Regions from separate parts of the Lysinibacillus sp. genome, predicted to be linked through region 1. Evidence: predicted binding sites of a transcription regulator. Region 1 holds the regulator's gene; the other holds the start of a gene.
What was found. The regulator CtsR, encoded in region 1, represses protease genes until heat stress. The targets are predictions, from matches to a motif close to ATGGTCAATAAAGGTCAAACA.
Positions count from the first base shown of each region.

Region 2: clpP (ATP-dependent Clp endopeptidase proteolytic subunit ClpP) is a predicted target of CtsR. The motif match lies at 10,442-10,462, and genes of this name have one in related genera.

Region 1 covers NZ_DAMDAY010000072.1:2,041-17,103, reverse strand. The annotation lists gene RT445_RS14990 (ATP-dependent Clp protease ATP-binding subunit) at 1-320, opposite strand, end outside; gene mcsB (protein-arginine kinase McsB) at 310-1,419, opposite strand; gene RT445_RS14980 (UvrB/UvrC motif-containing protein) at 1,416-1,958, opposite strand; gene RT445_RS14975 (CtsR family transcriptional regulator) at 1,972-2,442, opposite strand; gene RT445_RS14970 (DUF4870 domain-containing protein) at 2,710-3,015, opposite strand; gene RT445_RS14965 (class I SAM-dependent methyltransferase) at 3,136-3,822, shown strand; gene corA (magnesium/cobalt transporter CorA) at 3,860-4,822, shown strand; gene RT445_RS14955 (hypothetical protein) at 4,879-5,088, opposite strand; partial or broken gene RT445_RS23685 (protoglobin family protein) at 5,175-5,912, shown strand; gene RT445_RS23680 (methyl-accepting chemotaxis protein) at 6,081-6,677, shown strand; gene RT445_RS14945 (acyl-CoA thioesterase) at 6,726-7,205, opposite strand; gene RT445_RS14940 (aldehyde dehydrogenase family protein) at 7,274-8,701, opposite strand; gene RT445_RS14935 (DUF4003 family protein) at 8,743-9,711, opposite strand; gene RT445_RS14930 (DUF779 domain-containing protein) at 10,073-10,432, opposite strand; gene adh (aldehyde dehydrogenase) at 10,454-11,974, opposite strand; gene rluF (23S rRNA pseudouridine(2604) synthase RluF) at 12,216-12,917, shown strand; gene RT445_RS14915 (DUF6904 family protein) at 12,942-13,661, shown strand; gene RT445_RS14910 (cupin domain-containing protein) at 13,702-14,199, opposite strand; gene RT445_RS14905 (ABC transporter ATP-binding protein) at 14,316-15,023, opposite strand; gene RT445_RS14900 (ABC transporter ATP-binding protein) at 15,023-15,063, opposite strand, start outside.
Region 2 covers NZ_DAMDAY010000012.1:2,317-17,379, forward strand. The annotation lists gene RT445_RS04800 (glutaredoxin family protein) at 59-292, opposite strand; gene RT445_RS04805 (DMT family transporter) at 344-1,261, opposite strand; gene RT445_RS04810 (aminotransferase-like domain-containing protein) at 1,385-2,755, shown strand; gene RT445_RS04815 (S9 family peptidase) at 2,813-5,083, opposite strand; gene RT445_RS04820 (TPM domain-containing protein) at 5,233-5,982, opposite strand; gene RT445_RS04825 (LemA family protein) at 5,982-6,566, opposite strand; gene RT445_RS04830 (spore coat protein) at 6,702-7,316, shown strand; gene RT445_RS04835 (amino acid ABC transporter ATP-binding protein) at 7,361-8,083, opposite strand; gene RT445_RS04840 (amino acid ABC transporter permease) at 8,080-8,784, opposite strand; gene RT445_RS04845 (basic amino acid ABC transporter substrate-binding protein) at 8,873-9,670, opposite strand; tRNA gene RT445_RS04850 (tRNA-Arg) at 10,167-10,241, opposite strand; gene clpP (ATP-dependent Clp endopeptidase proteolytic subunit ClpP) at 10,548-11,138, shown strand; gene RT445_RS04860 (hypothetical protein) at 11,288-11,419, shown strand; gene RT445_RS04865 (HPr family phosphocarrier protein) at 11,416-11,673, opposite strand; gene whiA (DNA-binding protein WhiA) at 11,787-12,734, opposite strand; gene RT445_RS04875 (gluconeogenesis factor YvcK family protein) at 12,798-13,793, opposite strand; gene rapZ (RNase adapter RapZ) at 13,798-14,691, opposite strand; gene RT445_RS04885 (NUDIX hydrolase) at 14,701-15,063, opposite strand, start outside.

The sequences.
Region 1 (15,063 bases):
TCCGTGCCGATATATGAGTGACCTAATTTACGTGATTCGTCAACTGATAGTTCAATTACTTTCTTAGCTCTTGGCGTATAATGAACAATTGGGCCAACGTCTTCTTTACCCTTACCAACTAACTCTTCAATACCAGCTTCAATTCTTTGAGGACTAATATCAATAGCTTCTAACGCTTTTGCAGCAATACCGCCGCCTTCACGTATAAGCCCTAATAGAATATGCTCTGTGCCAATAGATTCGTGCTTCCAACGAATAGCCTCTTCTTGAGCAAGCTGTAATACTTTTTGCGCGCGTTGTGTAAAACGATTAAACATCATATAAATCCTCTCCTTTTTCCCCATTTATAGGCTTATTCGTATATTCTCGAGATAACGCCTCACGAAGCATTTCTGCTCGTACACGATCTCGTTCAGCAGGGGGCAGTGCCTCGCCTGCATAGTGCTGTAAAAAACCTGGTTGCATACTGACAACACACTCATTTAACGTTGTTGCATGAATACCTGCAATCAACTCTAAATCCACACCTAGACGAACATTAGATAGACAGGTAGCTGCTTCCTCACTTGTTAAAATTCTCGCATGAGTTAGAGTACCTAAAGCTCGATATACTCTATCTTCTAGAGCAAGCTCCGCTTTTTCCATCAATTTACTTCTTGCATGTCGTTCTTTCTGAATAATCTTTTCAGCGACACTTTGGATATCTGCTAAAATGTCCTCTTCTGTCTTACCAAGAGTAATTTGGTTAGACACTTGATAAACATTGCCTAAATTTTCGCTGCCTTCTCCGTATATACCTCTTACAGTCATGCCTAAGCGTGTCATAGCATTAATAATTTGATTCATTTGTCCCGTTAAGGTTAGGGCAGGTAAATGCATCATGACGGATGCTCGGAGACCCGTACCAATATTCGTCGGACAACTTGTTAAATAGCCAAATGTATCTCGGAAGGCGTAAGGTAATACCTTCTCTAGAATACGATCAATTTTATTTGCTTGTTCATAAGCACTTTGAAGTTGAAAACTTGCTGTCATACATTGAATGCGCAAATGATCTTCTTCATTCACCATAATGCTAACGGATTCATCTTCAGAAAGTAGGATAGAGCCCACTTGTTCTTTTTTAGCTAATTGCGGACTAATTAAGTGCTTTTCGACAAGAATTTGACGCTGCAAAGGTGTTAAATCCTTTATAGCAAAATAAGCATAATCATTTTGAAGCGTTGGGCTATCACTTACTGCATGTGTAACTGCCTGCTCCACTTGCAATGCTTCATTCTCTGAGAATGCCAGCGGAAAACGATAACCATCTAAATTTCGAGCAAGGCGAATACGTGTACTAATGACAATATCTGAATAATCATCCTCGATATGCATCCAAGATGGCGTCGCACGCTCTAAAAATGATTCAATCATCATGTCACATCACCACCTTCAAATTGCAGCTGCTTCTCTAACTCTTTGACTTCATCTCGAAGCTTAGCCGCCTCTTCAAATTGTTCTTCATCAACAGCCGATTTCATTCGCTTACGAATATCCTCAATTTGCTTTTTAATTACATACACATTACTGCGAGCGCCAGGCATTTTTCCGATGTGTTGGGGTCCTGCCTGGATGCGATTAAAGAGCTTTGGTAAATGCTCACTAAATGTGTCATAACAGCTTGGGCATCCAAATTTCCCTTCTTTTAAAAATTGTTTATACGAAAATCCACATTGTGGGCATGTTTGCTGTTGTGGTTGTACTTGTTGTTTTTCTCCAACCTTTTGCCACGTTGGTGAGCCAAACCAGTTTGATAATAACTGTTGTATAGAAACTGGCTCTTGTTTAAATTCTGCATGAAATGGATGGAACTGTGAGGCGCAGACGTCACAATAATGGTGCTCCACCTTTTGCCCATTTTGAACTTGTGTTACTGTAACTGTTGCATTACGTTGTTTACAATGTTCGCATATCATTCCCATCACCTCACTATTTTTGCTGTTCATATTTGATTGTTGTCAGCATCGCTCGCAATATTTTTGATCGAATGGTATCTCTTAGAGGGAGATGTAAATCGATCGTTGAGCGATCAATTGCTGCTAACATTAATTTCGCTTCTCGTTTTGAAATTACCTGCTCATCGATAAGCCGATATATTAAATCCTCTGCCATCGTTTGTGAGGCTCCACCTTCAATTTGCCTGAGAACATCATCGATTAAATCAATCTGTGAATTCGCGCGGACACGTAAAATTCGAATGTATCCACCACCACCACGTTTGCTCTCAACAAGGTAACCTCGCTCGGCAGTAAATCTTGTATTAATGACATAATTTATTTGTGATGGGACACATTGAAATTTATCAGCAATCTCACTACGTTTAATTTCAATATGCCCTTCTCCACCTAATTCAAGTACTTGCTTTAAGTAACCTTCTATGATGTCTGATATATTACGCATTTTAGGAATACACCTCGCTTGCTTCACTGACTTTGACTATCTTTGACTTTCTTTGAGTATATTATACAAAACGCTTGAAAATAATTGCAATGATTTCGCCCATAGAAAATGAAAAGTACTGAAATTGGCTATTTTATGCTCTTGAAACTAGCTCTTTTTTTATCATATCTGTTCGGTTTTCTATTTCCTCATACACTTAATGTACCCTTATTAGCCATAGAAAAAACGCAAGCATATGCAACTAGCATATACTTGCGTTTATAAAATTTATACCCAACGTCCAACTATTGGATAACGCCAAGGTTCATCAGACAGTGCTTTAACGATACCGATAATCGGTACAACAAATAGCATAATGCCGAAAATAAGTAAAAACGGTAATCCAATAAGGACAAAGCTTAAAACAACAGAAATAGCAATTAAAACTCCCATAACGATTTGGAATAGCAATGCTTGAATGGAAATTGCTTTCACTTCCTCATCAGAACTAATTAAGAAGAAAATAATGGGTACTAACCATGGCGCAAAAAATGCACTAGCGTGTATGATTACTTTAGACCATTTACTCTCCATATATATCAACCCTTTCTTATCCTTTGTTTATGTTTTATGTACTTCTATTTACGGAACTATACCCGTAATAGTTTCACATTGAATTGGATTTTTAAAAATTTTTTTGGAAGGCAGTGATGCATGATGGAATTTAACAATACTTTAGCAAATGAATATGAAAAAGGTATTCGTCGTACTTTACCAAGCTATGATGCAATGCTTCGTTTAATACAAACCTTTTATCATTCTACATTGCCTGAAAAGGCTGAGATTTTAATCGTAGGTTCAGGAAGCGGCAACGAGATTTTACAACTTGCAGAAGGCAGACCCTTTTGGTCATTTACTGGCATTGATCCCTCAGAATCCATGCTCAAAATAGCTAAAGAACGTTTAAAATCACTAACCAATAGGATGTCATACCATCAAGGAACAATACTAGATACTCAGTTATCTACTGAAAATTATGATGCAGCCAGCCTAGTACTCGTCCTTCATTTTATTCAGGATTATGAGGATAAGCTATCGACATTGAAAGAAATAGCAAAACATTTAAAACCCGGTGCCCCCTTTGTCCTTGTCTCAAAATATGGTGAACCCGGTTCGATCGAAACAGAGCTTCAATTTGATTTATGGCGTTCCTATTGGTTACAACATACAAAGCTTTCGGTATCCGATGTAGCAGAAATGGAAAAATCCATTCGCTCCCTTTCCTTTATGCGAGAAGAAGATATTGTGACATTGTTACAGAAAGCGGGTTTTATAAAACCTAGTAGATTTTTTGCCACTACTTTGTTTGGTGGATGGGTATGCTTTAAAGAGGAGCATTAAATAAATATTTTGTAGTAATAACTTTGAGGTGAAAGCTGTGATAAGCACCATTGGCATTACAAAAAAACAACAACTACTAAAAGATTTCCCTTTGGAAACTATACATCAGCAAGAGTTTGAATGGTATTGGGTTGATTTTAACTGTCCTACTGCAGAGGAGGAATCCTTGCTGGATTCATTTTTTCATTTCCACCCGCTAGCTATTGAAGATTGCTTAATGCGCTTACAGCGTCCAAAGCTCGATTTTTACGATGATTTTCATTTTTTTGTTATTCATCGATTAAACGAAGAGACATTAGGAGCGGAAGAGGTAAATATCTTTGCCTCTAATAAATATATTGTGACATTCCATAAGAACCCTGTACCCGAAATAGAGAGGGTTCAAAAACTTTTGGAAAACCAGCCAAAGAATTGGGAACGTGGCACTATTTACCTAACTTATCAAACTATAGATAAAATCGTTGATAGTTATTTCCCTCTTGTTTATAAAATTGAGGATCATTTAAATGCACTAGAAGGCGAGCTTACATACCAAAGCAATGTAAATGCTATGAAGATTGTCTTCGAATTTCGAAGCGATTTGCTTGACTTAAGACGTACCATTTTACCAATGCGTGACCTTTTATATCGGGTGCTTAATTCTTATCGATTTTCATTAAATAAATCAGAACGAGCTTATTTTGGAGATATCTACGACCATTTACTTAAATTAACAGAAATGGTTGAATCCAATCGAGAACTTACAGCAGATATGCGCGATAGTTATATGGCCATGAGTTCAAGTCGTATGAATGGTATTATGATGACTTTAACGATTGTGTCGACCATCTTTATACCGCTAACTTTTATTGCTGGCGTCTATGGGATGAATTTCGATAATATGCCTGAACTTCACGGTCAATATAGCTATTTTATTGTACTTGGCATCATGATTATTATCGTTATCTTTATGCTTGCTATCTTTAAACATAAAGGCTGGTTTAAACTTTTTAAACCATAAGGACAAAAAACTGCTCGTTTTTTTTGGAAAAAACGAGCAGTGCTATTTATCTATTGTTAATACGGCCCACGATCATCAATTTTATTTTCCCCTTGTTGCGGGAATAAGAAGTATGCTAATACCCCAGACCCTAAAGTTGCACATACAGCAATTAATAATTGCTCAACATCTGGTACCTCAGCATAATAGTTTCGTAACATGTAAATGGAACCAATTGCGACAATAACCATGACTGGAATAACAAATTTAAAACGTTTTTTCTCCATGCAATACCTCCTCTATTTCTTTTTTACGAACAATTAGTAGCTGTTTAAACAGTTCGTATTTTACAGGTTTCCTCATTTAAATTCAAATGTACTTTGCCACAAAACGGTCTGATAATAAAGTAAAAAATAAAGAAATATCCAAAATTTTATCCAAATATTCAGCAATTAATAGTAAAATAGATTTAGTACCAATTATTTATCAAATTTACAAAACAAACATTTCAAAAGTACTTTTTACTTTCAATTTATTATGGATATTAAGAATGGAGCAAACAATAATGAGTTGGTTTTCAAAAAAAAGCAGTTCTAGCTACTCAATTTCATTAACACCAGAAATTTTTAAGAGCGATGTAAAACTAGATGTATTGAATCATCCAAATCTCCAAAAACAGTTACAACTTTTAAACTTAACGATTGAGGATTTAGCGATTATTAAGCAACTACAACCTTTAGCAAAGGACTTAATCCCTGCAATGGTGGAGCAATTTTATGTAGCCATTAGTTTGAGCCAAGATTTACTTGATATTATTAATAGAACTTCGCATATTGATCGTTTAAAAATTACATTACATAAACATTTAAGTGATATTTTTGAAAGTCATATTGATAATGCCTATATTGCCGAAAGAAAAGCAATTGCTGAGGCTCATGTGCGTATTGGGTTACAATCAAAATGGTATATTGCATCATTCCAATCACTCACTTCTACCTTCACAAATTTTGTGAATGAAGTAGATCTTTCAAAAAAGGATGCTATTCGTGCCATAAACGCTTTTTGTAAAATCATTAATTTTGAGCAACAACTTGTAATTGAGGCCTATGAAAAAGAAGAAGAACGTATTCGTACAGCTGCCGATGCAACAAAAAATGCACTTGTTACGACCATTCAAAGTACTGCAGAGGAGCTTAATGCGATTAGTGAAGAAACAGCCGCTTCACTACTAGTAATTTCCTCACAAACTGATGATATTGCTGTCGCGACCAAACAAGGGTTGAGCTTCGTTGCAGATACTCAAGAAAAATCAAGACGTGGTCAACAGCAGCTTAAAGAACAAAATGATTTAATCCAAGTTATATTGCAAAGTGTTAACAGTCTTGAGGTAACGATGAATCAGCTACGTACCTCTTCTCAAAAAATATCTGAGATTGTTGGACTTGTTACAGGCATTGCTGATCAAACAAATTTATTAGCGTTAAATGCATCGATAGAGGCTGCTCGGGCTGGAGAACACGGTAAAGGATTCGCAGTAGTAGCCGAGGAAGTACGTAAGCTTGCTGAGGAAACAAAAAATGCCGTGCAGAATGTTTCTCACCTCATTAAAGAAACAGAAAGTAATATTACAACCATGGCTAGTTCTGTTATCAACGTTGATCAAAAAATTCAGCATAGTGTCAATACACAAGAGAATTTATCCAAGTCATTTAATGATATTGCAGATGCTGTTGCAGGGATTCAACAGCAATATGTCAATACATCTAGAGATATTTCAGCCATCTCTAATTTAATTACTGAATTATCACAAGGTGCTACCCTTGTTTCTTCATCTTCTGACTCGCTCATTAATGTCGTCAACGAACTAAATATGTAAAATAACAAAGGGAGCCTCACTATTTTAATAGTGGAGCTCCCCTTGTACTTAGTGTGGCAATGCACGTTTTTGTTTACGGTGCTCTCGTCTTGCTGGCCCTGTTTCAAATAAACGCTTTTCCTCATCTGTTTCAGGGTAAATCGCAGGAACCGGTACTGGTTTCCCTTTCTCATCTACCGCAACCATCGTAACAAATGATTCTGTCGTTAATTTTTCCTCACCAGTCTCAATATTGCGAGAAACAACGCGAACATAAACCTCCATTGAAGAACGTCCTGTAGACGAAACAATACTCTCGATTTCAAGAATATCTCCTACATGTGCGGCTGATAAAAAATCAACCGAATCGATAGAAGCCGTAACTACAAGTCCCTTAGCATGTTTCATTGCTGTAATAGCAGCGATTTCATCAATATAAGCTAACACTCTTCCGCCAAATATAGAATTGTGATTATTAGTGTCTGGGGGTAATACGAGACGCGATTGAACCGTACGTGATTGGCTCATAGGTACAGCGTTGTTTGGCATAATTCATGCAACTTCCCTTCATGTATGTTCTGTCGTCATCGTATCGCAGAAAAAGAGCTGATGCAAATCTAGAATGACTTTTTCATCGAAATAAATTTCATATCTGTCATTTCTTCAATTGCCCACTTAATTCCTTCACGTCCATAACCACTCATTTTCACTCCACCATAAGGCATGTTATCTATCCTGAATGTCGGAATATCATTAATAATGACAGCACCAGCTTGCAATTCGTCTGCTGCATAAAGGGCGTCGGATAATATATTCGTGTAAATACCTGCATTTAAACCAAGGTCCGACTCGTTCACAAGTCGAATCGCGTCGTCTAATGTTTCATATGAAACAATTGAGACGATTGGTGCGAATGTTTCCTGACAAACAATTTTCATATCAGCAGTGACATTCGTCATAACAGTCGGTGTTAAAGAACGTTCTGTAAACACACCACCAGTTGCAATCACTGCACCTTGTTCCTGAGCTTCCTTAATCCAATCCCTAATTCTTACAACTTCATTCGGATTAATCATCGCACTAACATCGGTATTTTTATCTAATGGATCTCCTACTATAAGTTTTTCAGTTTCTGCAACAAATGCTTTAGTAAACTCATCAACTATAGAAGAATGGACATAAATACGTTGTAATGAAATACATACTTGTCCCGCAAAATTAAAGGCCCCGCTCACACAGCGACTAATAATTTTATCGATTGGCGTCGATGGTTCGACAATTACCGCTGCATTAGAACCTAGCTCTAATGTTATTTTACGCAGGCCTATTTTTTCCTTAATTTTCAAACCTACTTTACCACTACCTGTAAATGTTACCTTTTTGACATAAGGATGTGTAACAAGTGTATCACTAAGCTCACCACCACTTCCTGTCACAATCTGTAGCGCTCCGTCCGGTAATCCTGCTTCACGAAAAATATCAGCCATGACAATAGCACTTAATGGTGTTTGCGTTGCTGGCTTTAACACTACCGTATTACCCACTGCGAAAGCCGGGCCTAATTTATGTGCTACTAAATTGAATGGAAAATTAAACGGTGTAATGGCAGAAATAACGCCCAACGGTTCGCGCTTTGTCCATCCTATACGATCCCCTGCTCCAGGTGCTGCATCCATCGGCACAGTTTCACCCTTTGCCTGTTTTGCGCCTTCTGCTGCAAATTGATAAGTTGCAATGGTGCGGTCGATTTCTGCTATTCCAGCTGTTATCGGTTTTCCTGCCTCTAATGCTAAAATCTCGGCCAATTCATCTTTACGTTGTCGCATTATATCAACGACTTTATATAATATTTCGGCACGCTCGTAGGCTGTTGTTTTTTTAAACAATTGGAATGCCTGCTGTGCGCCTTCGATCGCTCTTTTTACATCTTGAATCGATGCTTTTGCTATATGAGCAATAACCTCACCACTATATGGAGATGTTAGCTCATAGCTTTTCTCTGTATCTTGCCACTGACCATTAATCCACAGTTTTGTTTCCTTCATCCTTGAATGCACCTCCAAATAATATGTTCCTTCTTATTCTATCACGAAGAACTTGAACTAGAAGCAATGGCGGCTGCACTAACCGCTGCCATCATCGCAGCTTGCTGTGCTTGAATTAATAATTCAATGGAAGACATAATGGTCATGGATAGAGATTTTTGCACCTTCGCCATGTCGTAAATGGAAATTTGTACAGCCATAAACAGGACAAATTCGCGGTGCCATTTTAATAATTTCAAATCCTTTAATTCATGATGAAGATCAATGATATCTTGTAGTTGTGTTTTATTAAGATTTAGTATGGCCAAAAAACCAAGTAAAGGATAGTGCATAGCCCTGACCTTAATATTTTGCTTTTTGAGCGTATCTCTTAGCATCACAACATTTGGTACTAGTTGACCATCAAATTGAGGTGATAAAAAAGTTAATACTTGCGATAGCCATTGAAGCTCATTACCAGCGTTAAAATTATAGGTTCGTAGTTCTTTATAGTAGCGATTCATTGTTTCTGCACGTAACTCACCATCATCATTGGAGCTACTTAGCAATACTGCATAAGGAATATCTTCATAAGATGTTAAAAATGGATGGTGTTTACGGATTGCATCGAACAAAGATCTAGCTGCCTGTGCATGTGCTTTTTTATCCTTTTCATCCTCTGTCAAAAATTGTGCTCCGATATAGCTAAAATTGCCACTTCTAAATTTCGCGTCCCTTAAGATACTCACATTTGTTAATAAATCCTTTACGGCCTTTTCAACATTTTCTTGTTCCATTAAATTAGCAGCAATGCTGTATCCAACTGTTGATCGTAAAGGAGACATCCACGACGACTGCTTCTTCATCTCTTGCAATACACTTTTATACTTCGCTGTATCAAACGTTTTCCCTGACGCAACAAATGTACTAGCAATAGCTAATATAATTTTACGGTCCACTGTCCAGCCCGCAGCTTTGGATACTTCCTCTACTGTATTGGTAAATGTATTTTCAATCATCACGTAATCCATATTTAGCACACTCCTTTACTCATTTTACGTTACATATTGTGAGAAAGATTCACACGCTTTGTAACAATTAACATAAAAAGTAAACTTAATTTAATGTATGTTACTTAATTTATTTGTTTTAATAGGAAATATTAGTAACTATAAAAAGGGGGATTGACGATGATAGGAAAAACCACCAGGAAACTATTATTTACTATGACCTTAAAGGATCGATTAAAACTATTTTTATTATTAAGAAATTCATCACATAATATTGATTTACATACTCTTTTCCATAAAAATTAAACACAATTTAGCCTCATTAATCTTTGAATCAAGATAAAAAACAGCGGCAGAATTCTTTGCCGCTGTAACATATTTGTTAAATTAACCCTAGCTCCTGTAACTCTTCTGGTGTGAAGGCTCTTGACCTTGTTAGAAAACGTTTTCCTTCTACGCCCTCAAGCGAGAACATACCACCTCTTCCATCCACCACATCCAGTATGATTTGTGTATGCTTCCAGTAATCATACTGATTTTTGTGCATGTAGAAAGGAGAACCACCAATTTCTCCAAGACAAACATCCTGATCACCTAAAAGTAAATCACCCTCTGGATAGCACATAGGTGAGGAGCCATCACAGCATCCCCCTGATTGATGAAACATAACAGGTCCATGTTTCTCTTTTAAAAGTTCGATTAGTGCCAGCGCTTCTGTCGTAGCTAATACACGTTCAACCACGCTCATGCACCTCCCTACAAATTAGAAGAAACCAAGTTTATCTTCGCTGTAGCTAACTAATAAGTTTTTCGTTTGTTGGTAATGAGCAAGCATCATTTTATGGTTTTCACGACCAACACCTGACATTTTGTAGCCACCGAATGCAGCATGTGCAGGATAAGCATGGTAACAGTTTGTCCAAACACGGCCTGCCTGAATTTCACGACCAAAACGGTAAGCTGTATTAATATCTCTTGTCCAAACACCTGAACCTAAGCCATATAATGTATCATTCGCAATTTCGAGTGCTTCCTCTTTCGTCTTAAACGTAGTTACTGCAACAACTGGGCCAAAAATTTCCTCTTGGAAAATACGCATTTTATTATGTCCTTTGAAGACAGTTGGTTTGATGTAGTAGCCGTTTTCGAAGCCTTCACCTACATTATTTTTCTCTCCACCAATTAAACATTCTGCTCCTTCTTGCTTACCAATATCTAAATAAGAAAGGATTTTTTCCATTTGCTCGCTTGAAGCCTGAGCACCCATCATCGTATTTGGATCAAGTGGATTGCCAACTTTAATGGCTTCAACTCGCTGTATTACACGTTCCATAAATTTATCGTAAATAGACTCCTGAATTAATGCTCGAGAAGGACATGTACATACTTCCCCTTGGTTTAGTGCAAATAATACGAAGCCTTCAACTGCTTTATCTAAAAAGGCATCATCTTTATCCATAATATCTTCAAAGAAGATATTTGGTGATTTACCACCCAACTCTAATGTAACTGGGATAAGGTTTTGAGAAGCATATTGCATAATTAGACGGCCAGTTGTCGTCTCCCCCGTAAAGGCAATCTTCCCTATACGTGGATTAGATGCAAGCGGTTTCCCTGCTTCTAATCCAAATCCATTCACAATATTAATAACACCTGGCGGTATTAAATCTTCTATTAATTCTACAAGCACCATAATAGATGCCGGTGTTTGTTCTGCAGGTTTTAATACAACACAGTTACCAGCTGCAAGTGCCGGCGCAAGCTTCCATACTGCCATTAATAGCGGGAAGTTCCAAGGAATGATTTGACCAACTACCCCTATTGGCTCATGGAAGTGATAAGCAACTGTATCGTTATCAATTTGGCTCACTGAGCCTTCTTGAGCACGTAATGCTCCAGCAAAATAACGGAAATGATCAATTGCAAGAGGGATATCTGCATTTAATGTTTCACGTACCGCTTTCCCGTTATCCCATGTTTCGGCAACGGCTAGTTTTTCTAAATTTTGTTCGATGCGGTCCGCGATTTTAAGTAAAATGTTTGCGCGTTCTGTCGGTGATGTTTTGCCCCATGCATCTTTAGCAGCATGTGCTGCATCTAGAGCAAGTTCAATATCCTCAGCTGTGGAACGTGCTACTTGTGTAAAAACTTGTCCAGTAACAGGAGTAACGTTATCAAAGTACTGACCCTTCGTTGGAGGTGTCCATTCGCCACCAATATAATTATCATATTTCTCTTTGAATTGAACTACCGATCCTTCAGTGTTTGGAAATGCATAAACCATTTTACTTCTCCCCTTTACACAAATTAATGAGAACTATCTACAAAAATCGTTATTTTATGTCGGAATAACAATATTTTTATAGAAACCCTCTCACCTAATATATTGTCAGAAACATAAAATAATTTCAACTTTTTCAAAAACTTTTCCAATTAATTTATTTTTGCTAGAAAAGCTTCTAGAATTCACTGTATCCATGGCGTTAATGTATACTTAACAATAATATAAAATTTAGGAGAACATTATGCGTATTAATAAATATTTAAGTGAAACAGGAATCATATCACGTCGTGGTGCTGATAAATGGATAGCTGATGGAAAAGTAACGATTAATGGAGAACTCGCAACAGTTGGTAGTCAAGTTGAGGATGGGGATATAGTTTGTGTTGATGGAAAAGAGGTAAAGAAGGAACAACAGCTTGTCTATATTGCTCTCAATAAACCTGTCGGCATTACAAGTACAACAGAGCGCCATATAAAAGGCAATGTCGTTGACTTTGTCAACCATCCTTTGCGTATATTCCATATTGGACGTTTGGATAAGGAATCAGAGGGATTATTGTTATTAACCAATGATGGGGATATCGTTAATAAAATTCTACGTGCTGAAAACCATCATGAAAAAGAGTATATTGTTCAGGTGGATAAGCCTATAACAGAGCAATTTATCAAAAAAATGGGAGCGGGTGTCGATATTTTAGATACCACTACATTACCTTGCCAAGTTGAAAAGATTTCGGACAAAGTTTTTAAAATTATTTTAGAGCAAGGCTTAAATCGTCAAATTCGCCGAATGTGTTCTGCACTCGGTTATTCTGTTAAACGTCTACAGCGTATTCGTATTATGAATATCAAGCTTGGCAATTTAAAAGTCGGTCAATGGCGTGATTTGACAGATAAGGAACGAGCAGAGCTTTTCAGACTACTCAACTACACACCAAAATAAAATATTTAAGGGAGGACGGGGACTATGTTAGCTATTCAAAGTACAGAGCAACTCACAGGGGTACGAATTAGTGCCGATTATTGGGATTTAGACGAATTAATCAACGCTATTTATAAGGTAACTGGGGACGAAAACAAATACTATGATTATCAGGGTCCTCGACTACGTATTTTAAGCGTTTGCTACAAACTAAGACATGCTATGCTCGGTGAACATCACCTCGAGTTTGTCGGTAATGGACTTAATAAGAATGTCCTTACCCAACATGAACTGATCTTCCCAAATAAAAATGTTTATTTTGCCACAGAAATTCTTTGGCCAGAAATAATCTTTTGTGCCATTGCATTAAATGATTTTATTGATTTACACCAAAAATTAAACAAAGCGGCTATGTGGAATAATGAGATGGCTATTATCCGCAAGTTTCAAGCAGCTATTGCTAATTGTTTAGAACAAGAAGTTAATGAGGAAGATTATATGGTTTTTTTAAGAATGCTTCATACTAAAAATCCGTTAACCTTCCGCTTTGCTACACAGTATGTGGATGTTCTGAATCTAGAATATATCCAATTAAGTAAAGAGGAACGTCAAGCACATTTAGCTGCATTTGCTGTACGCTTGCTGGTAGAGGACCATGAATATGTTGCTTTAAAAGCCCATCTAATGGAAGCAGCGATTGCGACTAAACAAGCGTTACATGATATTCAAATTCAGCTCAATTATCCTGAAGAGATATTATGGTAAAAAAAGATGCCGTCTCATAAGCAATGAGACGGCTATTTTTCTACATGATTTTTTTGTATGCCATTTTACGAATAACTTCCTCATGCTGAGGATAATCCGCTAAAAGCTCCTCTTGTGTAAATAATTCAAAATCCTCAAAATCAAAACCAGGTGCTACCATACATCCAACTAAACTAAACGTATCAGATTCCTCAACTGATGAGCCAAAAATTGTATTTTTCGGCACTGCAATTTGTGGTACTTCTCCAGCTCCTACGTTCAAGCCTAGCTTCTTCGCCTCATATGTACCATCTGGAAAGATCATATGTACTGTTAGTGGGCTTCCTGCGTGATAATACCATAGTTCGTCTGATTGCAATCGATGTAAGTGTGATATATCTTGCGATCGTAATAAGAAATAAATACTAGTGTAAATTGGTCTCTGAACATCTCTCACTGCTATATTATCTGAAGCACGAAATGATGATACATAATAACCTCCTTCTGGATGTTCGGCTAAATTTAATTGTTTAATAAAATATTGTGCTGAATACTTCAAAAAGCATCTCTCCTTTTTTCCACCTTACCAAAAAATAAAGTAAACATGCTACTTTTGATTATTTAATAACAAGGAAAACCAAAAGGGCATCTCATTTCTGAGACACCCTTCTAATTTTATAAGCCACCTAAATAAGCCGCTTTTACTTGCTCGCTCTCCTGAAGCTCTTTTGCCGAACCAGATAAAACAATACGTCCCGTTTCAAGTACATAAGCACGGTTAGCGACAGATAAGGCCATATTCGCATTTTGCTCTACAAGGAGTACAGTTGTACCCTCTTTATTGACTTGCTCAATAATATTAAAGATGTTTTTAACCATCAATGGTGCAAGTCCCATGGAAGGTTCATCCATTAATAGTAGCTTTGGCTTCGCCATTAAAGCACGCCCCATTGCGAGCATTTGCTGTTCCCCACCCGACAATGTACCTGATTGCTGCTTGCGGCGCTCTAATAGCCGTGGAAATAACTCGAAAACATGATCCATATCTTTTTTAATACCTGCTTTATCATTTCTTAGATATGCACCAAGCTCTAAATTTTCCTCCACTGACATATTGGCAAAAACACGACGACCTTCAGGAACGTGAGAAATCCCCGACTTCACAATGGTTTGAGCAGCTTTCCCGGCAATAGAAAAGCCTTCATATTCAATAATGCCACCTTTGGGCTTCAATAAACCTGACAATGTCTTTAACAACGTACTTTTTCCAGCACCATTTGCACCGATTAACGTTACAATTTCACCCTCGTTTACTTCTAAAGAGAGGCCCTTTAATGCTTGAATGTTGCCATAAAAAACATCTATATTTTGTACTTTTAGCATTAGCCGATAACCTCCTCGCCAAGGTACGCTTCAATTACCT
Region 2 (15,063 bases), on a different contig from region 1:
ATTACAGCTAACATTCTAGTCATTTTTACCGTTAATAACTCTTTATACGTTTGGTAACTTAACTGCCTAATTGCTCCATTAACGTGGCATAATCTAAATGACCATACTGGATGACAACACCATCTTTTTCAACTACGGGAATCATTAGCATATATTTTTCATGTATGAAATCATCCTGTTCAATATCGATCATATCAATTTCGAATGGAACATCTTCCTGAACAAGCTTTAATGTTTGCAACCCCTCTACACATAATGGACAATTGGCTCGACTAAAAAATTTTACAATCATGAATAGCACCTCCCACTCTATTATAAACAAAAGTGTGATAAAGAAATGCTTCTATTCATTGATGGCTTTTGATGGAACAGGTTTAGATTCTTTTTGCTTAACCGTCGTATTTTTGCCCACAATGACTGAAAGTACGACAATCATTGCTACAACGACTGTAAATGATGTGATAGATTCATTTAAAAAAAGAGTTGCAAAAAGGATCATTAAAAATGGCTGTACATATTGAATTTGACTCACTCTTGCAATGCCTCCCATAGCCATTCCGCCATACCAAGCAACATATGCTAAAAACTGGCTGACAACGGCTAAGTAGAACAGGCTAAGCCATGCTGTTGCAGGGGCCTGTAGCATATCTGCTGTAAAGCTTAAAAAAACTGGAATGATAAAAAAAGGACCTGCTATTAGAATGGCCCATGCAATAACTTGCCAACTACCTAGTTCCTTGGATAATTGTCCTCCTTCCGCATAGCTAAGACCTAGTATTAGCACTGCCGCTAATAGGGCTAAATCCGCCATATGTAATTGCCCTAAGCCTAGATAGCTAGCATAGATGATGACTGCTATCGCCCCAATGACACTTGATAGCCAAAATTTTAATGAGGGTCGTTCACCTGCTCGAAAGATAGCAAAACCTGCAGTTGCTAAAGGTAATAATGCTAATTCTACTGCGCCATGAGATACAGGCAAACTGGTCATCGCCCAAGAAGTAAGCAACGGAAATCCTAACACCGCTCCAAAGGAGACAATCATTAAGCTCTTAAATTGCCTTGCAGAAGGTAGCCTTTCTTTTCTTACAAGCAACACAATGGCTACAATAATCCCAGCGATTACTGCTCTCCCCAACCCAACGATTGTAGTACCAAAATACGGTACCGCTATACTTGTTGCAGGTAATGTTAAACTAAAGCAAATTACTCCAACAACACCTAACAACAAGCCTATTTTTTCCTTTCTTTTATCCGGCATAATTCTCATCCTTCCATTTTTCTCCCTATCTGTCCCTGGTATAATCAATAGTAAGAGGTACTACATCAAAAATAAACAGAATTTTCTAGCAACTGTCCTGGTACAGATAAGGGGGGAAACGAATTGGAGGCTAAATATTTGGGGATTATCGAGGACATAAAAGATAAGATGGCAAACGGCTTACTCACTACAGGTAGTAAGCTCCCTTCTGTTCGACAATTAGCTGAGCAATTTTCCTGTAGTAAAAATACAGTAATCAGAGCGTACAATGAGCTGGAAAAGGAACATTTTATTTTTTCCATTCCAAAAAGCGGTTACTATGTTGTGAATAAATTAGAGCAGCCAACCACATCACAATATGTCGTTGATTTTTTGTCTGCAGGTCCAGACAAAACGATTATGCCTTATATTGAATTTCAGCATTGTATCAATCAAGCCATCGATATCTATAAGGAAGAATTATTTAGTTATAGTGACCAACAAGGCCTTTACTCTCTTCGTGTTCAAATAACGAAGTATTTACAAAGCTTGCAGGTCTTTACCGATCCTGATCGCTTATTTATCGTTTCAGGCTCTCAGCAAGCCTTACATTTATTAGTGTCCATGCCATTTCCGAATGGCAAAAGTAATATATTAATTGAACAGCCTACCTATTTCGGTTTTATAGAATCTGTTCACCTACATCAGGCTACTACCTTTGGGATTGATTTGACGATGGAGGGTATTGATTTAGAGCGACTCGAATATATTTTTCGCAATAATGATATCAAGTTTTTCTATATAGTGCCGAGATTCCAAAATCCTCTCGGTCATAGCTATACAAATGCTGAAAAAAGAAAAATTGTAGAACTAGCAGAAAAATATGATGTTTATATTGTGGAGGATGATTTTTTAGGAGATTTGGATCCAGACTCTAAATCGGATCCATTGTTCGCTTATAATCCTTCTGGCAGAATTATTTATATTAAAAGCTTTTCAAAGGTGTTTCTCCCTGGCCTCAGAGTTGCTACTGTCGTACTCCCAACTATAATGATGAATCATTTCTTGCGTTATAAATTTAGTGCAGATTTCAATAGCGCTGTTCTCTCACAGGGTGCCTTAGATATTTATTTAAAAAGTGGTATGTTTAATAGCCATATTAAAACGATAAAAGCACTTTATGTAGGAAAAATGAAGGCTTTACAGGAGGCTTGCGAATCATTACTTCCAAGTCATACTAACTTCACGAAACCTGTATCAGGCTTTTATCTGTCAATCGTTCTTCCTGACAATGTGAGTGCTAAGCAGACAGTGCACCTATTAAAAAATAAAAATATTTTCATGGATGATGCTTCTAGAATGTTTTTACCAGAATTTAAAAGGGATAATCTGATTCGTTTAAGTATCTCTCAAGTGGATGAGCAATTCATTCATCACGGCATTGAGGAACTAGCTCAATGTATTTCTTCATTAGAACGTAAGAAGCCTTACCCAAATACCATTCACCTACTATAATCAACAAAAGGCATCGAGTGCGAGCAAGCTACACATCAATGCCTTTCGTTTTTCATGTTATTTTAAGTGACTGTCGAAGAATTTCACCATAGCATTATAGAATTCAATTCTATTTTCTTCATTCGCAAAGCCATGTCCTTCATTATCCTTAAGCATATACTCTACGTCGACACCTCTAGCACGTAAAGCTTCTACAATTTGATCAGATTCTGCTTTATTGACACGTGGATCATTTGCGCCTTGAGCGACAAATAAAGGTGTTTTAATTTTATCCGCATGGAAGATAGGTGAAACAGCTGTTAATAATTCTTTGTCTTTTTCTGGGTGACCTACTCGTTCATAAAACATGTCACGCATAGTTTCCCAGTATGGCGGGATGGTATTTAATAATGTGAAAATGTTAGAAACGCCTACATAGTCAACCGCTGCAGCATATAAATCAGGTGTATACGTAATACCAGCTAGTGTTGCATAACCACCAAAGGATGCACCATAAATACCAATGCGTTCTGGATCTGCAATACCTTGATCAATAGCCCATTGTACGCCATCTGTAATATCATCTTGAATTTTTAGACCCCATTGCTTATTACCAGCTTGAAGGAACTCCTTCCCATAGCCAGTTGACGAACGGAAATTCACTTGTAGTACTGCATAGCCACGGTTTGCTAATAATTGTACTTCTGGGTTAAAGCCCCACATATCACGAGCCCATGGTCCACCGTGTGGATTCACGATAAGAGGGAGATTTTTTGCCTCTTTATTTTTCGGCAAAGTTAAATAACCGTTAATTATTAAGCCGTCTCGACTCTTATATGAAATTGGATGCATTTCAGCAAGCTCCTCTGGGTTTAACCAAGGGCTTAGAGTGGCCAATTCTTTTAATTCGTCCGTAGTGGAATCATAATAATAATATTGTCCATAAACGGTATCACTAGAAACACTAACAATAAATTTTGTCATCTCTTTATTGTAATCATTAATACCTAATTCACTTTCAGGCACACCAAGTTTGTTTTGGATTTTACGGAATAATTTTTCAAAATCCTCGTCAAAGAATTGATAATTTGTTTTATCAGTAATATATGCACCATATAACAATTTATCTTGATCTGCATTATATAGTATACCTGAGACGTCTACTTCATCATTTGACATGATAACTTCTTCTTTACCTTTTAAATCATATTTTACTACTTCTACCTTATCCCGACCTTTATTCGATGTTGCGTAAATGTATTGATTGTCTTTCGAGAAAGCTACTGGCATTACTTCATCTCCAGCCTCAACTTCAATAAATGGTCTAAATTCATCCTTTTCAGAATCTCGATAAAGAATTGTGCCTGCCACACCGTCTGAAGCAACGGCAACACGCACATTACCGTTTCGATCTGCTAACCAGCTTGTAATATTGCCAGGGTTTTTTGCAACATGAGTCGTTTCCCCTGTTTTTACATTGAGCTTGTACACATCAAAAACAGTGGCATCCTCTTTATTCATCATGATCAATATTTCATCTTTCACACCCTGTAGACCACTTAAAATTCCAACTGTTACGTTTGGATACGGAGTTAAATCTTTTTCCTCTGACCCATTAAATGTTGTAGAATAAATATGGAAGTTTTCATCTCCTCCTTTATCCTTTAAATAAAGTAAAGTATCATCTTTCCAGAAAAAACCTGCAATATCACGATCTTTTGAGCTTGAGACACGTATCGGCTCACTATCATCATTCATTTTTTTCACGAACACATTAGAACGACTCTCCCATGCAGAGGCAAACGTAATGTAATTTCCATCTGGTGAAAGTTCATAACCGAAATTCCCAGGATTTTTCATGAAATCCTCTACAGAAATTTCCTTTACTCCTTCATTATTAGAACCATTCTTTATCTGATTTGCATTGTTTAAAATTTTTACTGCATCTTGTTTAGAAATAAATTCAGTACTTACCACACCATTAAATAAACCAAGTTTATTCGCCTTTTCTAAATACTCAGCAAGTGATGCTTCTTTCTCTTCTTTATTTATAGCCCTTACTAAAATACGAGCAACCTCATCACGTTTTATCATCGAACTTAAATCTGTTAGCTCTCCAGCCTTTACCCATTGCCCAATAATCTGTTGGCGCATTGGTTCTGATCCGTGCTGGAATGTTAAAGCTGTTACAGCTAAATTCAAAAATTCCTGTGCTGAAATGCGTTCCTCCTGTGCTACCACGACACTGTTCGTTTCATCTGCAGCACGTACTTCTTGTAGTGTTGTAGGAATGACCACAGATGTTGTTAATATTATCGCTAATGATGCAGATAAAAATCTTTTTTTCAAAATGATTCCTCCTTATATCAGTTTACGTTATACCGATTGTCGATATACCCAAATTATACCAATAATGTAATTAATGTCAATGAATAAGGTCACTAAATATATCCATAAGGAAAGCGAACTAATATGATTAGTTCGCTAATACAGACAGATTAGAATTTTCTGCTTGCTCCTCCTCCTGCAGAAGATCCTCCACCAAAGCCTCCAAAGCCTCCACCACTCGATCGACCTCCACCAAAGCTTCCAGGAAAACCACCAAAGCCCCCAGCTCTTGGACCACCACCGCCTTTCGAAAAGAACGAATATATGATGAGGACAACAATTATGATTAAGATGATTAACCAAACAGGCATATCTTCACCCTCGTTAGCTCCTACAGGTACTTCACCATTCCAATTATACTCTTCCGCAACAGTGCGAAATACTTCAGCATATGTAGCTTGGAAGGCTTGATCAATGTTTCCCTCACTCGCAGATGGGTAAAATGCATGATCTAAAATACGTCCTAGCTTACCATCTGGTAATGGTCCCTCTAGTCCCTGACCAACAGCTATTACCACATCATTATTGCCTTCACCCTGACCAAAAGTGGCTAGTATTAGGACACCATTATTTTTTTCTTTGTCACCTATTCCCCATGAGCGAATCATTTTGGTTGCATACATCTTCGGCTCCTGCCCGCTGAGACTATCCACTGTGACAACCATAATCTCAGCACCCGTGCCTTGATCTAACTGCTCTGAATAATGATTTAATTGTTCTTTGACATTTGCAGATAAAACATTGGCAAAATCATGGATATACGTATTTTTCATTGGTGATGGCATAGCTGCTTTCGTCATATTCGTACAAAAAAGAAGCACCGAGCAAACGATGATAATCTGTACAATATAACGTTTCATTAGTGTGTACCTGATGATTGACTAAAATCGATTGATGGCGCCTTGTCAGCCCCTGCGGCCGCTTTAAAGTATTCTTTTTGCTCGAATCCAAACATCCCTGCAACTAAATTACCCGGGAAACGTTTAACATGCTTATTAAATTGCTGTACCTCATTGTTATAATCCTCACGTGCTACAGCTAGACGATTTTCTGTGCCTGCTAATTCATCCATTAACTGACGGAAATTTGCATCGGCCTTTAAATTAGGGTAATTTTCCACTACTACAAGTAATCTGCTTAGTGCGCCAGTTAAAGCATCATTTGCCACAGCTTGCTCCTGCGGTGAATTAGCACTCCCCATTTGCGCACGTGCTTCCGTTATACTTGTTATGACTTCTTGTTCATGATTGGCATAACCTTTTACAGATTCTACTAAATTGGGGATTAAATCAAAACGGCGTTGGAGCTGATTCTCAACTTGAGCCCATTTTGAATCAACATTTTCCTCTGCCGACACCAGGCTATTATATTTAGGAATGAATAATAGAGCGATTACCACAAAAATAATAACAATGACAGCAATAGGTCCGAACGATTTTTTCAAATTTTAATGCCTCCTCAACTTCCTTTTCCTTCTGTCATTAGTCTACATTTTTGCTTTTACATTTATACCGTATGAAATGGAATGGACTCGACATACTAAATACTGCAACAAAATATCTTTGAGGAGGCGTTTTTTTTGTCACAATCGTTTTATAACGAATCATCAAATCAAACAAATTTCAATCAACAACATAGCCTAAATCATGGTGGCCATGAAATGATGGACATACATGAAACGATCGGCGAAATTATTGCTGGTATGAACCAAGCCATTATTTTACGCCCACATGTAAAGGATCCAGAGCTACTAAGCATTTTGGATCGCCAATATAACTTCACTCTAGGTATGTACAATACAATTGTGGAGTCCTTTAAAACTGGACATGATCCATCTGTGCCAACAGGGCGTTATCAAATGGAGACAGGTAATGACTTTAAATACGGCTTAAATGCTGGTCAACCTAAAAAGCCAATGCAAAATGCCAATGAAATTAATGATGAAGCCATTTCTGGTTTCTTACTTGGTGCTCAAAAAGGGGCAGCTAAATGTATGACTACTGCGGCGATGGAGACAACAAACCCTGTTGTTCGTCGTGTTGTTGCTGATAGTATTCCAAACTGCATCGAAATGGCTTACGAATTATCGATTTACCAAAATATGCATGGCTATTATCAGGTGCCTCAGTACTCTGAACAGGATATGCAAACGATGCTTAATGCATACGACACAACATCTAATCCCCTTCATTAAAAAACAGTCCATGGTGTAATTCTCACCATGGACTGTCTTTTTAATTATAGAACTTTCCCTAAAAATGCCTTCGTACGTTCGTTTTGCGGATTGCCGAACAATTCATCCGGAGAGCCTTCTTCTACGATAAAGCCTCCATCCATAAAGACAACTCGATCGCCCACTTCACGAGCAAACCCCATTTCATGGGTAACGACAACCATTGTCATCCCTTCAGCAGCTAGATTTTTCATTACATCTAGCACCTCTTTTACCATTTCTGGATCGAGTGCGGAAGTAGGCTCGTCAAATAGAATGGCTTTGGGCTTCATTGCTAAGGCACGTGCAATGGCTACACGCTGCTGCTGACCACCTGAAAGCTGCTCAGGATAATTATAAGCCTTGCTGTCGAGTCCAACCTTTTTCAATAGCTCATGTCCAAGTGCTTCAGCATCTGGACGACTCATTTTACGAATTTGCATAGGTGCCATCGTTACATTATCGAGAACTGTCATATGAGGGAATAAGTTAAATTGTTGAAACACCATGCCAACTTCAGCTCGAATTTCATTGATATTCGTTTTAGGATCATTTATTTTTACGTTTTCAATATAAATAGCACCATCTGTCACTTCTTCAAGCATATTGATGCAGCGTAAAAATGTACTTTTCCCTGAACCAGATGGTCCAATGACGCAGACAACCTGTTTCTCTTGAATTTCATAATCGATTCCTTTTAATACTTCAAGCTTGCCAAAATATTTGTGTAGGTTCTCAATTTTTATCATCTTGCTTCCCGCCCTTCTGCTTTACGAGGGACATAACTATTGCTAAAACGTTTCTCGATAAATGCGACAATCTTCGTTACACCATATGTTAAAACTAAGTATAGTAATGCAGCAACGATGTACGGTTCCCAGAAGCGGAAACTTGCACCTGCTACTACTTTACTAGCATATAAAATATCTGGTGCTGCAATAACTGTTACTAATGATGAATCTTTTAATAATGCAATGAATTCATTCCCTAACGGTGGAATCATGCGTCTAAATGCTTGCGGTAAAATGACCTTTCGCATCGCCTGGTTATGCGTTAAACCAAGAGAACGAGCTGCCTCCATTTGCCCTTTTGCAATACTTTGAATACCTGCACGGAAGATTTCCGCATTGTAAGCTGCACAGTTTAAAATTAGTGCTGTAATCCCTGAAACCATATAGCCTAAAGAATGACCAAAGATTGTTGGAATCACTGCTAAGTGTATTAACAAAATTTGCACAAGCATTGGTGTTCCACGGAATAAATCGATATATAGTTTAGATGGCCAATAAATCCATTTTTTACTCGATAATTTTCCTAGGCCCAAAAATAGACCTAATAGAATACCTCCAAAATAACCACTAAGTGTCAAAATAAGTGTTACGCCAATACCTCGTATAAACATATCTCGGTAGTTCCAGACAATGTCCCAGCGTAGGTCAAAGATGTCCATCCGAAAACCCCATTCCCCTTTAAAGTTACGAAAATTAAATGAGCCGCCAGCACAGTAGCTGTGCTAGTGGCATCACTCTACTCATTTATTACTGAAAATCCGTACCTGTAATTTCTTTTAATTTTCCGTTTTCTTTAATCTTTTTAAGACCTTCATTTAATTTATCTAATAGCTCTTTATTCCCCTTTTGAACCATAAAGCCATAGTATTCTTTTTCGAATGCATCATCTTCAATTACTTTTAGTTTTTGATCTGGATGAGCTTTAATATATTCATAAACTACTGCATTATCTCCAATAGCTGCATCAACGTTTCCATTTAACATCTCTTGAATAGCGATTGGCTGACTTTCAAAAGCCATAATATTTGTACTTGCTTCACCTTGTAACTTTTTCGCTGCCATATGACCAGTAGCATTAATTTGAACGGATACCTTTTTATCTTTTAGTTCTTCTAATGACTTAATCTTTGAATCTTCTTTAACAACGATTAGTAATTGAGATTCATAGTATGGTTCTGTAAAATCAAATGATTCTTTACGCTCTTCCGTAATTGTGATCCCAGAAGCACCGATATCTGTTTCGCCATTTTTAATTGTTTGGAAAACAGGCTCCCAACCAATATTACTCCATTCAACCTCAAAATCCATTTCATCCGCAATAGCTTGTAAAATATCGACATCAATCCCTACAATTTTCCCTGAATCGTCAACAGATTCAAAAGGTGCAAAAGTAGCCTCTGTACCTACTTTATATACTTTCTTCCCATCTCCGCCATCTTCTGAAGGTGTACTACCTGAGGATGCATCATCTTTTGTTCCGCAACCTGCAAGTGCTAATGTTAAAGCTGCTATCATCATCAATAACATCCATCCTGTTTTTTTCATTGTTTTTCCCCCTGTTTCGATAATATTCCGAAATGCGTATTATTTTTCGCAATTCGGAAATGTTAGACTATTAGGTCAATTATATTAACATTATAGTAATTAGACAACAACTTTTCACATAAAACTAAATATTTTTTCATATAAATTTATATTAAATGCATATAATTAGATAAAACATGTATAAATAACAAGAAATCAAACCTAAAACTAATATATATACAATATAAACGATGCCAATTTTCGATAAATTTTGGCAAAAAAAAAGAATCCCCTCAGAAAGGATTCTTTTTTTGACTATGACTAGTCCACGTACAGTATGTTCACTAAAAAATAATTTGGAGTTGTTGCTTTTTTGAAGGTTTGAAAGGAACAAATAGGGGAATAATGCCAACTAGGACAGTATTCCCTTACTTTTTCCTCTCTATCTCCACTAAGCAGGCTGCTAAACTACTTATTAGGAGACGAGCTATAACAAGTATATCTATAATCAGTAAAATGGCGCCCTCGGAGGGAATCGAACCCCCAGTGCAAGAACCGGAATCTTACGTGTTATCCATTACACCACGAGGGCAAAAGCACAAAAAAAAAGTACTCACTCTAGGCTTACGAAAAGCATGATGTAGATAATCCTCATTTTTGAAGCATACCTGCAAAATAGTGTCCTGTACTTTAAACTTATAACCTTAACTATTATACAAACGTATCTCACAAAATACAACCATAGAATGCAAAAACAATATATTTTTTTTAATTTCACTTTAGCAGGGTTAATATTTGACCTTCCCTGACTATAATGTGTATGATAAGGATACAGCTGAAATAACAATGGAAATTTCAGCAAAGGTATTCGAATTTAGTTTTTTAAGGAGGATTTAACATGAATTTAATTCCTACAGTTATTGAACAAACAAGTCGTGGTGAACGTGCATACGATATTTACTCACGTCTGCTTAAAGACCGTATTATCCTTTTAGGAAGTGCTATTGATGACAATGTAGCTAACTCTATTGTCGCACAGCTTCTTTTCCTACAAGCAGAAGATCCAGATAAAGATATCTCTCTTTACATCAATTCACCAGGTGGATCAATTACGGCTGGTATGGCTATCTACGACACAATGCAAATTATTAAGCCACAGGTTCAAACAATTTGTATTGGTATGGCTGCGTCAATGGGAGCATTCTTACTTGCTGCTGGGGAACCTGGTAAACGTTTTGCATTACCAAATGCAGAAGTCATGATTCACCAACCACTAGGTGGTGCACAAGGTCAAGCGACGGAAATTGAAATTGCTGCTAAACGTATTTTATTCTTACGTGAAAAATTAAACGGCATTTTATCTGAACGCACTGGTCAACCACTTGAAGTCATTGCAAGAGACACAGATCGTGATAACTTCATGACTGCTGAGCGAGCTAAAGAATACGGTTTAATCGACCATATTATGCATCGTAGCGATAATAAATAAAAAACAGAAGGCATCACAGATTTGCTCTGTGATGCCTTTATTGTGTTGAAAAATAAATTTTTTTGTGAAAGGTGATAATGTTCTCCCTACTCATTTTAAGCGTTACTCCTAGAGGATCAACGTCACAAATGAGATAAGGAGCGAACGTAATGAGTGAAGCGGCTCATCGGACGCCTCTGGGGAAAGGACGCGGGCGGAACGGAACATTTATTCAACAACATGAAGGCACCACAGAATTGCTCTGTGGTGCCTTTATGTTCGATAATATTACAAATGTTTAATCTTCTTTTTCGATAAGTGTTGCCAATGCTGTAACCGCTTGCTCGGCATCGTTGCCTTCACTGCTTAAAGTAACTTCGGTACCTTTAGCGACAGCTAGACTCATGACACCCATAATGGATTTCGCATTTACTTTTTTCTCATCTTTTTCTAGAAAGATATCAGCACTAAAACGATTTGCTTCTTGCACAAATAGTGCTGCTTGTCTAGCTTGTAGTCCTAATTTTAATTTGACCTGGACTCTTCTCTCAATCATTCTCAAAACTCCCCTTCACTACCGTTCATCTATTAGTTTTATCTTACCTTACTTACTAGCAAAAGAACAATAAGCGATTACGCATGACATTCATACCTGAAAAGTATGAAAACTTAACCACCTATTTTTTCACCGCGTCTTAATGCTTCCGCAATTTCGTCAATTTTTCTTAATCGATGGTTAACGCCTGATTTACTAACCGTTCCACTGGAAACCATTTCACCAAGCTCTTTTAACGTAACATCTTGGTATTCTACACGTAGACGTGCTATTTCACGAAGCTTCTCTGGCAGTTGATCAAGGCCAATCGAATTTTCAATAAATCGAATATTCTCCACTTGCCGTAATGCAGCACCTATGGTCTTATTTAAATTGGCTGTTTCACAGTTTACAATACGGTTGACACTATTGCGCATATCTCGCAATATCCGAACATCTTCAAACTTCATCATAGCCTGGTGGGCACCAACAATATTAAGGAAATCTGAAATTTTTTCTGCTTCCTTTAAATACGTCACAAAACCTTTTTTCCGTTCAATTGTTTTAGCATTGAGCTCAAATTCATTCATTAAATCCATTAATGCTTCACCATGCTCTTTATATAAAGAATATATCTCTAAATGATAGGCTGATGTTTCTGGATTATTGACAGAACCTCCTGCTAAAAATGCACCTCTTAAATACGCTCTTTTTTGTCCACTCTTTTTAATGAGCTCTCTCGAGATTGTATGATTAAATTGAAAGTCGTCTGAGATGATTTCTAAATCAATTAACAGCTCACGTGCACCTTCTCTTACACGGCATATATACACATTATTTTTTTTAAGTCGCATTTTCTTGCGAACTAGTAATTCCACATTGTATGGATATAACTTTTTCATAATCGTATATAATCTTCTAGCTATTGCAGCGTTTTCAGTTTGCACGTCTAAGCTTAGTTGTTTATTTGCAAAGGATAATGAACCATTCATACGAATTAGGGCAGAAACTTCTGCTTTCATACAATGATTGTCCGCTTCTATTTGCGTCAGTTCTTTTTTCGTTTCAGAAGCAAAAGACATATCACGCCCCCCTTTCAATCATATTTCTATGTATATGTTATCTTACCATATACAATAAACGTATTATGTTTCTATAATCGGTCTATTTACCTTTTGATGGTAAATATCAGCGTAATCTACTAGCCATTCTGCAACATTTGCAGCATTATGTCGAACAGTTCCATCCTGCCTAATAGTCGCAATGTCACGTTTAATTACCTCTAAACCCATACTTTCAAGCTTTGCCACATCAAATGTTACTGGTTCAGCTCTTTCTTCTTTATACAGTTCTTTTACTGGAATTGGCAGTTCTTCATCATTTACTAAAATAGAATCAATAAAATCGTTGCCAACATGCTTATGTATGGCTGCTACATGATCGCCTGCTGTATAAGAAATGGTTTCACCTTTTTGCGTCATTAAATTACAAACATATATTTTTCTTCCTTTTGCTTTCACTACAGCTTCACCAATCTCCTTCACAAGCAAATTGGGAATGATACTTGTATACAAGCTTCCAGGACCGATTAAAATATAGTCTGCACGATGTATGGCACGAATAGCTTCTGGTAACGGTTGCACATTTTCAGGTACTAAAAAAACGCGATTAATGCGCTTTGTTGCTGTTGGTATTTTGGATTCTCCTTCGATAATTGAACCATCCTCTAGCACAGCATGTAGGTTTATTTTTTTATTTGCAGCTGGTATAACGCGACCATGAACTTTTAAAACCTTTCCCATTTCACTTATAGCATGGCTGAAATCGCCTGTAATATCAGTAAGAGCTGTAAGCATTAAGTTTCCCAAAGAATGTCCTCGTAAATCCTCTGATGCTGAAAAACGGTACTGAAACATTTGCTCAACAAGTGGCTCAATATCTGATAATGCTGCAATGACATTGCGAACATCACCAGGTGGTGGAATATCGTAGTCATCACGTAAACGGCCAGAAGAACCACCATCATCTGCCACTGTTACAATAGCAGTAATATCAAATGGATGATGCTTAAGCCCGCGCAGTAACGTAGAAAGTCCTGTGCCACCACCTATTACCACAAGCTTTGTTTGCTTTTTCCCCATTCACTCATTCCTTTCTACGATTAATATCACGATGCGTAATAACCGTATTTTCCTTGCCTGCAAAATAGGCACCAAAAAATTCTGCTAACGTCACTGAGCGATGCTGCCCCCCAGTACAACCGAAAGCAATGACAAGTTGAGATTTACCTTCTTGTCGATAAAGAGGAATCATAAAGTCTAATAAATCCGTTAGTTTTTGGATGAGTATTTGTGTATCTTCCAAAGCTAAAACATAAGAGGATACCTCTGTTTGAAGACCCGTTTTAGGACGCAGTTCCTCCACATAATATGGATTTTTAAGAAAACGCACATCGAATACTAAATCAGCATCAATGGGCATACCATGCTTAAAGCCAAAGGACATGATGTTAACAGTAAAAATAGTATCCGCATCACTAGCAAATTCTTTGACAATTCTTTCGCGCAGTTGCTTTGGCTTCATGTTAGATGTGTTATAAACGAAATTAGCACGGCCTTTTACTTCAGATAAGAGTGCACGTTCATGTTTGATTCCATCTAATGGTAAACCATTTACTGCTAATGGATGGGCACGCCTTGTTTCTTTATAGCGTCTGACTAATGTGGCATCGTCTGCATCTAAAAATAAAATACGAGCTACAATATCGCCTTCTTTTAGTATATGGTCTAATGCGCCAATTAGAGCATCAAAAAAATCGCCACCACGCATATCCATTACCGCCGCGATACGCGTACTATTTTTACCAGAATCTCTTAGCAGAGTTAAAAAAGTTGTAAGTAACGCAGGTGGTAAATTATCAATACAGTAATACCCTAAATCCTCAAAGCTTTGAATAGCCACGGTCTTTCCAGCTCCAGACATTCCTGTAATAATAACCAATTCATGTGTACTTTGTTGGCTTTCAACCACCACTGTCATGCAACTCCTTTATTGTTCTTTTGATATTTGTATTTTCTGATGAAGTAATTCAAAATTCGTTGTATAGTCAAACGTGCCATATTGAATACCTGTTTGTGAAACGGCAAATTGTAAATTAGTTCGATCTCCTTCAGCCATTGGCAAATGTGCTAAATCCTCAACTGGGTGCCATGCAAGCTTGCCTTCTCTCGTTTCTTCAAATGGTATACCTTCTACATCCTTTGCAACAAATGTATAGAGCATCCATTCGTCCACAACATCATTGTTTTCTTTAATGATCATTGTATAAACACCCTTTAAATGAACATTCAAAGGTGTAACATTTGTCTCTTCTTGAAACTCACGGACAGCAGCCTCAAAGATAGACTCACC